DNA from 3 places in the Corallincola holothuriorum genome. Region 1 is predicted to be linked to each of the others. Evidence: predicted binding sites of a transcription regulator. Region 1 holds the regulator's gene; each other region holds the start of a gene.
What was found. The regulator LexA, encoded in region 1, represses DNA repair genes until DNA is damaged. The targets are predictions, from matches to a motif close to TACTGTATNNNNATACAGTA.

Region 2: the regulator LexA is predicted to act here: its motif matches at 1,444-1,463, upstream of recN (DNA repair protein RecN).
Region 3: the regulator LexA is predicted to act here: its motif matches at 1,431-1,450, upstream of recA (recombinase RecA).

The regions. Positions count from the first base shown of each region.
Region 1 is NZ_QPID01000003.1:386,572-389,859, reverse strand. It holds gene coxB (cytochrome c oxidase subunit II) at 1-433, opposite strand, end outside; gene DU002_RS07295 (hypothetical protein) at 837-1,364, opposite strand; gene lexA (transcriptional repressor LexA) at 1,361-1,993, opposite strand; gene DU002_RS07285 (MlaE family ABC transporter permease) at 2,186-3,288, shown strand, end outside.
Region 2 is NZ_QPID01000008.1:49,881-53,168, forward strand. It holds gene recN (DNA repair protein RecN) at 1-1,431, opposite strand, end outside; gene nadK (NAD(+) kinase) at 1,533-2,414, opposite strand; gene grpE (nucleotide exchange factor GrpE) at 2,557-3,168, shown strand.
Region 3 is NZ_QPID01000002.1:524,676-527,963, reverse strand. It holds gene DU002_RS05265 (regulatory protein RecX) at 1-312, opposite strand, end outside; gene recA (recombinase RecA) at 342-1,382, opposite strand; gene mutS (DNA mismatch repair protein MutS) at 1,685-3,288, shown strand, end outside.

The DNA of each region.
Region 1 (3,288 bases):
TTTTGGCGAGTTTGTTTTCGATCTCGGCACGGGGTGTCGCCAACAGGCTATAGAACTCAACGTCATCATCCAGATACTTGTAGTGCCACTTCCATTGCGAGCCCGTCACCAAAATGGTGACATCCGCTTCCGTGGTATCTTCCATATTGATCAACACTTGCGTTGCTGGCACCGCCATCCCAACCAAAATAAGCAGTGGTAGTGCAGTCCAAAGGATCTCGACCTTGGTACTTTCATGAAACTGCGCCGGTTTCACTCCCTTGGACTTGCGATGATGAATGATTGACCAAAACATCACACCGAAGACAAGCACGCCAATGACGCAGCAGATGTAGAAGATGGTCATGTGGAGCTGGTAGACGTCCTGACTAATGGCTGTCACACCCTGAGTCATATTTAGCGGCATCTCCTCGGCGGAGATAAATGACGGCAATAGGGCGCCAGCCCCCGCCGCGACGCGTGTGGCTATCCGTATCAAGAGGCTTCTCCTCGCACTTACAAAAAACACCTGTTCGACAGGCGCTTACCCCAAAACCCCAGTAGCCACTACAGACCGCATATTTAAATTTTTATAGGCGCGGTCGCAGCTATCAGGCCTTGATTAAGAATCGTTCACGATTAGCGATACGTCTAAAAATTAATCAAAAAACTTGAGCAAGTTAGCAAACTGCCCAACTGTTTGCGGGTTAAATCACATCCAAATGGTGATATTTAGCCTGACGAGTGATTAAGTCTGTGCAACTAGAGTTAGCAGCTAATGTGTTAGGAGGTTTTTCAAAGGTACAAAAAAAGCCGCCTTGCGGCGGCTTCGGAAAGTACATTGAAACTGTGGGGGATCAATGGACCAACACACTGGCGATCATCTCACTTGATGATGTTGCTGACGGCCATGCTCGTGCCGTCCGGCAATGATTATGTTGTCGATGAAACAACACACTATTCGTTTCATAACATGCTGCTTCGGCCGTTAGTGCCTGCCACTGCGCTTCGGAAAGTAGATCAGTCCAGCCGATAACCAAGCCACAAGTGGTAGAGCCTAAGCCTTGAGTCACGGCACACATCACACCTTGCTCATCTTTGGGGTGGACTTGCAACAGTCGCTCGGCGCACACACCATTTTCCACCAACCAACGCGTCACCTGCTTATCAGGGGCAGCCACCAATACAACCCATTTATTGGCTTGTTGACTACGTTTGATTGTCTCTAACAGTGCTGATTGCTGGCCTTCAACCGGCACAATCTGCGCTCGCGATTGCCACTTATTTTGCGGGCGGCGGTTGCCCGTTAGCTTTGGCTGCGGTGCAGCTACCAATGAGCCAGTCATTTGGCGAGTATGCAAATTCATTGTCTCAAATGGGTTCATAACCACTCTCCATTACGAATGATACCAACAGCCAACCCTTCAATGGCCAGGTTCTCTACACCCAGATCGACTTTAATCGGGCTGTAGGCTTCATTTTCAGCATGCAACAGCACATCTTTGCCATTTTTTTCAAAACGCTTAACTGTCACCTCATCATCACCCACCCGAGCGACTACCACCTGCCCATTCTGCGCCGTCGCAGTCTTGTGCACTGCCAGCAGGTCGCCTTCGAGGATCCCAATATCCTTCATACTGTCACCGTGTACTCGCAGTAAGAAGTCTGCAGATGGCCGAAACATGGCTGGATCGACTTTGTAATGCGCCTCAACATGTTCTTGCGCCAAGATAGGCGTACCGGCAGCCACTTGACCAATCAGAGGTAAGCCATCATCGTTTGCAGCCGCTTCATCATCCGCCTGTGGGATCACGCGAATACCCCGTGATGTTCCCGCCAAGATCTCTATTAAACCTTTTTTGGCCAGTGCTTTGAGGTGCTCTTCCGCGGCATTAGCAGACTTAAATCCCAATCGGCGTGCAATTTCCGCACGAGTTGGCGGCATGCCTGTCGCTTCAATATTGTCTTTAATCAACGCAAGAATTTCAGCTTGCCGTGGTGTTAATGGGCGCATAAAGATACCTGTGATTGCATACAGTATACTGTGAGTATATACAGGTATTTATTCATGACAAGTATCACTGCTGTTTTTTTGATCACTGTTTTATGTGACATTAATAACTTGATTCGCTTTGAATTTTGCAGAAATAGTGGATCTGCGGCAGACTCAAGGACATTACGTAGGGCTTTTCAAGGTGAAAGTGACGTGCATGAGCTGAACATCAGGCGAACTGATGACGGTACTGGCTGGCTGTTAGAGTTGACAGGTGACTGGGTATTACGCCGTGGCGATCATCGGGTTGACGATCTACTACAAGCCCTAAAATCAAAAGTCACTCCAGATGAAACGCTCATATTCGTCGACGCCGACATTGGCCGCTGGAACAGTGCGCTGGTGGTGCTTATTCGCCGTGTAAGTGAATATGCAAAAGCGCATCGACTGCATGTAGATGTCAGCCGCCTACCTCAAGGCGCACAGCAGCTTCTGGCGCTGGCAGAGTCACAATCTAATGCGGCCAATAGACCAAACCAAACAACTTACCAGCCGACCTTTGCTGAGCGCATAGGTAACTCGGTCTTGGCGAGCTGGGAAAATATCTTAGTCAGTTTCAGTTTCATCGGCGCGCTGATCAGCGCCGTTGGCAAACTCTGCGTCGGCAAAGCCGAGATACGTGCCAAGGACGTGTACGACTGTATGCATGACGCTGGTCCCGCTGCCTTTGGCATTGTCGCCTTAATCAGCATCCTGATCGGCATGATCTTAGCCTTCGTTGGCGCCGTGCAGTTACAACAGTTCGGCGCATCTATCTTCGTCGCCTCTCTTGTTGCGCTGGGTATGGCACGTGAAATGGGCGCGATGATGACAGCGATTATTATGGCGGGCCGCACAGGCGCGAGTTACGCCGCGCAGTTGGGCAGCATGCAGGTGAATGAAGAGATCGACGCACTCACAACCATGGGTCTTAGACCCATCGAATTTTTGGTGCTCCCCCGCTTTATCGCGCTGTTAATCATGCTGCCGTTGCTTACCGTTTTTTCCATGGCGCTAGGTATTCTTGGTGGCGCGCTAGTATCTCAGTTAATGCTCGATATCTCATTCACCCAATTTGTGGAACAGATGACCACCACGGTGCCGTTACGCCACTTCGCTATTGGCTTACTTAAAAGTGTGCTATTCGCACTGGTAATCGCTGTTGCAGGCTGTATGAATGGCATTAATTGCGGACGTAATGCAATGGCCGTCGGGCAAGCAACTACCCGCTCTGTGGTATCGGCCATCGTGTTTATTATTGTGGTGGACGCCATCGT
Region 2 (3,288 bases), on a different contig from region 1:
CTTGCCTACGATAGCTGCGGTTTGACCACTAATACCGACGTCGACTTCATCAAAAATCAAGGTGGGTGTGGCTTGCTGGTTTGAAGTGAGTACTTGCAGCGCTAAGCTTATTCTTGACAGTTCACCGCCAGAGGCGACTTTTGATAAAGGTTGTGGTTGTTGACCAGGGTTAGTACTGACTAGAAATTGGATCTCATCTCTACCATGAACCGCTGCTTTGTCGTTTTTCAAAGAGACACATTCGACACTAAACAATCCTTTGGGCATGTTTAGTTCCCGTATGGCCAGTGTCACTTGCTCCGACAGCTGTGCTGCAGCAGTTAAGCGAAGTTGATGCAATACGTCACTCTCATCACAATACTCTTGCCAGGCGATCTGCTGCTCCTGTTGGAGCGCTTCTAATTGGTCATCAGCGCCAGTTAGCTCGGCAAGCTCTTCAACTAACTCTTTATGCTGTTGCGGGAGGTGGTTGGGGTTGACTTGGTGCTTGCGTGCCAACTGCAGCGCGGCCGACAAGCGTTCGTCCAGTTGTTGCAGTTGCGACGGGTCCAGTTCGATGCTTTCACTGTAGGCATTAAGTTCATGACTTGCTTCCTCCAATTGTATTTGCGCGTCGTTTAGTAGACTCACTACCGGCGCTAATTTTTGATCTGTTTCACTGAGTTCAATGACTTGATTGAGAACTTGCCTGACTAATTGGCAGGCGTTGACCTGTTCATCTTCGCTTAACAGATGGGCTGCGTTGTTGGCGCCATCAAGTAAACTCTGGCCATTAAACAGGCGTTTATGATCCTGTTCGATCTGCTCGTACTCACCCTCTTCGAGCGCAAACTGATCCAATTCATCGACCTGGTACTGCAGAAGCTGGCGTCTTGATTCACGTTGTAGCTGTGATTCCTGCAACGTATGGATCTGCTTACCTAATTTTTTCCACAGTTGATAACTCGCTGCCACGGTATCCAATTTACTGTGATGGCCAGCAAATCTATCCAGAAGCAACCTTTGTTGGTCGCTTTTTAGCAAGGTTTGGTGGGCATGCTGGCCGTGGATGCTTACTAGCATAGGAGCGAGTTGTTTCAGCTGCTGTAGCGGCACCGGCTGACCATTTATGTAGCTACGAGAGCGGCCTTCTGCGCTGATGACGCGACGAATGATGCATTCGTTGTCATCGGCGTCTAGATCATGTTGTTCCAGCCATTCATGTACTGCCGCGTTCTTAGTCAACCCAAAGCGTGCCGAGATATCACTCTTTTTTGCACCAGGTCTAACGGCTGAGGCATCCGCTCTATCCCCTAGGCATAATCCCAGCGCGTCAATGGCGATAGATTTACCCGCTCCGGTTTCACCTGTGATGGTTGTCATACCTGACTTAAGTTCAACGTCGGTATGGCTGACAATGGCGAAATTGTTGATAGTAAGTTGCTGCAGCATAGAAACCTCAAAACATGTATACACATACAGTATGTGTATATGTATACAGTACTTTGGGTGGTTTGCAAACTTTTTGTATGAAAGGTGTGCGTTTGTTGCTGTTAAAACAGGCTGCTACTCCAGCCCAATTTGGTACGTAGCACTTCATAGTAGTCATAGCAGTTGGGGTGAAGCAGGGTCAGCGGCGCTTTGTGTTTACGCAGTTTTATTTCGTCTCCAGGCATCACTGATAGCGTCACGTGGCCATCACAGCTGACCTGCAGATTGTCCTCATTGCCGTCTGAAACCCGCAGCGTAATAACACTATCACCATCGACAACGATGGGGCGTGCCGAAAGTGTGTGGGGAAACATCGGCGTTAATACCAAGGCATCCAGTGATGGCATCATGATTGGACCTCCGCCGGATAACGAATAGGCGGTTGAACCCGTTGGGGTGGAGATAATTAGGCCATCAGAGCGCTGTTGGAAGACAAAATGGTCATTGATCAGCACCTCAAAATCGATCATGTGGGCGATCTTACCGGGGTGGAGTACCGCCTCATTCACTGCGGTGTTACTACTTTTTAGGCGGCCGTGGCGATACACCTCGGCTTCCAATAGGTAGCGTTGTTCGAGTTGATAGTCACCGCTGAGAATTTCGGTCAGGGGTTGTTCGTATTCGTCAGGACTGAGATCGGTTAGAAAGCCCAGGTTGCCACGGTTAACGCCAACAACACCCACATCAAAACGCGATAACACTCGTGCGGCGCCAAGCATATTACCGTCACCACCGACAACAATGGCCAAATCGCAGCGCTCGCCTAACTGAACCAGATCGACAGCGTCGACATCGGTTATCGCCAATTCCGTTGCAACACGCTCTTCTACGACGACATTCAAGCCACGTTGAGTGAGAAATTTATGCAATTGCAGAAGTGTCTGGTTCGCCCCTTCATGGTGGGGTTTACCTATTAATCCAACGGTTTGAAACGGCTTTTTCATTTGGCTACAGCCTCGGTAAGTACCTGCTCAGTATACTTGGGCGCCGATTAGCAGCAAGTCTTGCCTTGAAACAAAGCGATCAATCCCCATAATAGTCAGCAGCCTCAAGCCGAGGGTATGAAACGGCTTTTCTGGAGATTTTATGAGCGATAAGAACACCCCGTCAGATCAAGAAGTGGTTGAGCAGACGATTGAGCAAGTTGAACCCGCTGCTGAAGTAGAAGTAGAGGAAGGTCAATTGCTGAGTGCTGAAGAGCGTATAGCTGAGTTGGAAGCTGCTTTGGCTGCGTCTAACGCTAAGGTAGAAGAACAGCAAGAATCTGTATTGCGAGCGATGGCAGAAGCGGACAATGCGCGCCGTCGCGCCGCGCAAGACAGCGAGAAAGCCCGTAAGTTTGCTCTTGAGAAATTTGCTGGCGACATGTTAAGCGTCATCGACAACCTGGAAAGAGGCTTACAGCTCGCTGATGCCGAAAACGATGCCATCAAGCCGATGATTGAAGGTGTCGAGTTGACCATGAAAGGGTTGATGGATGCTGTTGCTAAGCATGGCGTTGTCCAGCTAGACCCTGTGGGTCAGACTTTCAATCCTGAACAGCATCAGGCGATGTCAATGCAAGAGAGCCCTGACCATGCGCCAAATACCGTGATGCTGGTGATGCAAAAAGGTTATGAGCTAAATGGACGCCTGTTACGTCCAGCCATGGTGATGGTTGCTAAAGCGCCGGCCAGCGGCATCGATACAGAAGCTTAATCGGCGATAAACCTTAAATTTCTGAAAAAAAAGTCGCATGGGCGGCTTTTTTTATGTTTGAAGCTTAATCAATAAACCTTGTTAACAAACTGTTTTGCTGTTGTTTTTTTTTGTTTCTGT
Region 3 (3,288 bases), on a different contig from region 1:
TAGGCTGTCAAAGCGACGCTGAATACAATCACTAAGGACGAGTTGCCAATCAACAGAACACTGCTTTAGTGCATCAGAAATCAACGTCTTATCAATACCCCGTTGAATTAACTCTGCTCTGATCCGCTGCGGCCCATACCCTTGCTGACTGCGGCGACGAATGTAACTATCGCAAAAGCGAGGTTCATCGAGCCAACCGTGCTCTGCACACTTGTCTAGGACGGTGGCGATGTCAGAAGAAGAAAAGCGCCGTTGGCGAAGCTTATTCGCCAACTCTTGGTGGGAGTGATCACGCCGCGCAAGCAAGCGCATGGCGGCGTTTAAAGTGTCATTCTCTGAACTCAGAGTTCCTCTCCAATCTCAGCTAATTGCTCCTCTTCTTGAGCAGCTTTCGGCTTAAGCAACAGCATATCGCGAAGTTTCGCCTCTATCGTCTGCGCTACCTCGGTATTTTCCTTGAAATAACGCAGCGCATTCGCTTTACCCTGACCCACTTTGTCGCCGTTATAACTATACCAGGCACCCGCTTTTTCGATCAGTTTGTGTTGTACACCCAGATCAATCAGCTCACCCACTTTAGATACGCCTTCCCCGTACATGATTTGAAATTCTGCCTGCTTAAACGGAGGAGCCACCTTATTCTTCACGACCTTTACGCGAGTTTCATTACCGACAACTTCGTCGCCATCTTTCACTGCACCCGTGCGACGAATGTCCAAGCGAACCGAAGAGTAAAACTTCAGTGCATTACCACCCGTCGTCGTCTCAGGGTTACCGAACATAACACCGATCTTCATTCTGATCTGGTTGATGAAAATACATAGAGTGTTAGAGCGCTTAATGTTACCTGTCAGTTTACGCAGAGCCTGAGACATCAAACGTGCTTGCAAGCCAACATGGGTGTCACCCATATCTCCTTCAATCTCCGCTTTCGGCGTTAATGCTGCCACTGAGTCAACAATCACCACATCAACAGCGCCAGAGCGCACTAACATGTCACAGATCTCCAGAGCTTGCTCGCCGGTGTCAGGCTGTGACACAAGCAACTCATCAACATTCACACCGAGCTTGCCGGCATAAACAGGATCAAGAGCATGTTCTGCGTCGACAAAAGCGCAGGTCTTGCCAGCCTTTTGTGCTTGCGCAATCACTTCCAAAGTCAGTGTCGTTTTACCACTAGACTCCGGACCATAGATCTCAACAATACGGCCCATTGGCAAGCCACCAATGCCCAAAGCGATATCCAAACTAAGCGAACCAGTAGAGACTGATTCAATATCCAATGCCTGGGAGTCACCCAGTCGCATAATTGAACCTTTACCAAATTGACGTTCAATTTGTGACAGTGCTGCGGATAGCGCTTTAGACTTGTTGTTATCCATTATTTTCTCCAATTGAGCCAGCCGGCCCCTGACAATTACTGGCAAGTATACTGTATGAGCATACAGTATCAAGTCCTGTACAAAATAATTTTTTTAGTGCTTTATTTTCAAATTGTTAGCAATCTAATCAAAGATAGTCTCAGACCTATACAATGAGTTATTTGAATAGAATCATACGCAGTTATACAGGCCTTTGACTGTTGTTAACGGTTTCGGTTGTAATCAGGATCACGTATTCTATTGCCCATGAAAATGACCCCTGCGTCGCCACTCGCATAAGCCAACAGAGACATCGACAGTTCATGACCAGCAAGCAGCTTTCTGACGCCGTACTTTCCCAGCATACTCCTATGATGCAGCAATACCTGCGTTTAAAAGCTGAACAACCCGATATCCTGCTTTTTTACCGTATGGGGGATTTTTATGAACTGTTTTTCGACGATGCCAAACGTGCCAGTGAGCTGCTAGATATCTCATTGACTCATCGCGGCCGTTCAGCCGGAGATCCTATACCTATGGCTGGCGTGCCTTACCATGCAGTAGAAGGGTATCTTGCTCGTATGGTACAGCTCGGCGAGTCTGTCGCTATTTGCGAGCAGATTGGCGACCCGGCAACCAGTAAAGGGCCTGTTGAACGCAAAGTAGTACGCATTGTTACACCAGGCACGGTCACCGATGAAGCTTTATTGGAGGAGCGCCAAGATAATCTTCTCGCTGCCGTCTGCTACGGCTCTAGTAAACACGCAGAAACGTTCGGATACGCCACTTTAGATCTCAGCAGTGGCCGATTTCTAGTATGCGAACTGACCACTGAAGAAGCATTACTGGCAGAGATACAGAGAACACAGCCAGCAGAACTATTGCACCCCGAACAGTTTAATCCCCACTGGCTTGATAGTGTCAAAGGCCAGCGCCGGCGTCCAGAATGGGAGTTTGAACTTGCCACAGCACATAGTCAGTTGTGCCAGCAGTTCGGCACCCAAGATTTACAAGGGTTTGGCGTAGAATCTATGCCACAAGCGCTTTGTGCTGCTGGCGGCCTGCTGCAGTACGTCAAAGATACACAACGTACAGCTTTGCCTCATATCGATGCGATACAAGTTGAACAACATGATGACGCAGTCATTTTGGACGCCGCCACACGGCGAAATTTGGAATTAACACAGAATCTCGCTGGTGGGATCGAAAACACGCTCGCCACAATTCTTGATGGTACGGCAACAGCGATGGGGAGCCGTATGTTAAAGCGCTGGCTACATCGCCCACTGCGAGACCGCGCACTGATTAATGGTCGGCAAGAAGCGATCGCAACTCTGCTGGAAAGCATGGTGATTGACGAATTACAGTCGCTATTGAAAGGGGTCAGTGATATCGAACGGGCGCTGGCACGAGTAGCACTGCATACTGCTCGTCCAAGAGATTTCACCCGGCTGCGAGCAACCCTGGCCCTGTTACCCGAGCTGCATGAATTACTGGCGCCATTAGGCTGTGTAAAATTGGCCGCATTGCTGGCAAAGTGCCAACCGCAACCTGAGTTACATAACCTGTTGGTACAGGCGATCGTCGAGCAACCGCCTGTACTCATCAGAGACGGCGGCGTCATAGCCACTGGTTACAATGCAGAACTCGACGAATGGCGAACATTGGCTAAGAATGCTGGCCATTACCTGGAAGAACTCGAAGCAAGAGAGAAAGAGCGCACCGGGATCCCAACCCTAAAAGTTGGCTTTAATCGGGTACATGGCTACTACATAGAGATCAGCCGCAGTTACGCTGACTGTGTCCCTGCCGAATATGTGCGCCGCCAAACCCTGAAAAACAATGAGCGCTACATCATTCCTGAGTTAAAAGCGTATGAAGATAAAGTGCTCACCGCGCAAGGCAAGGCTTTAGCACTGGAGAAGCA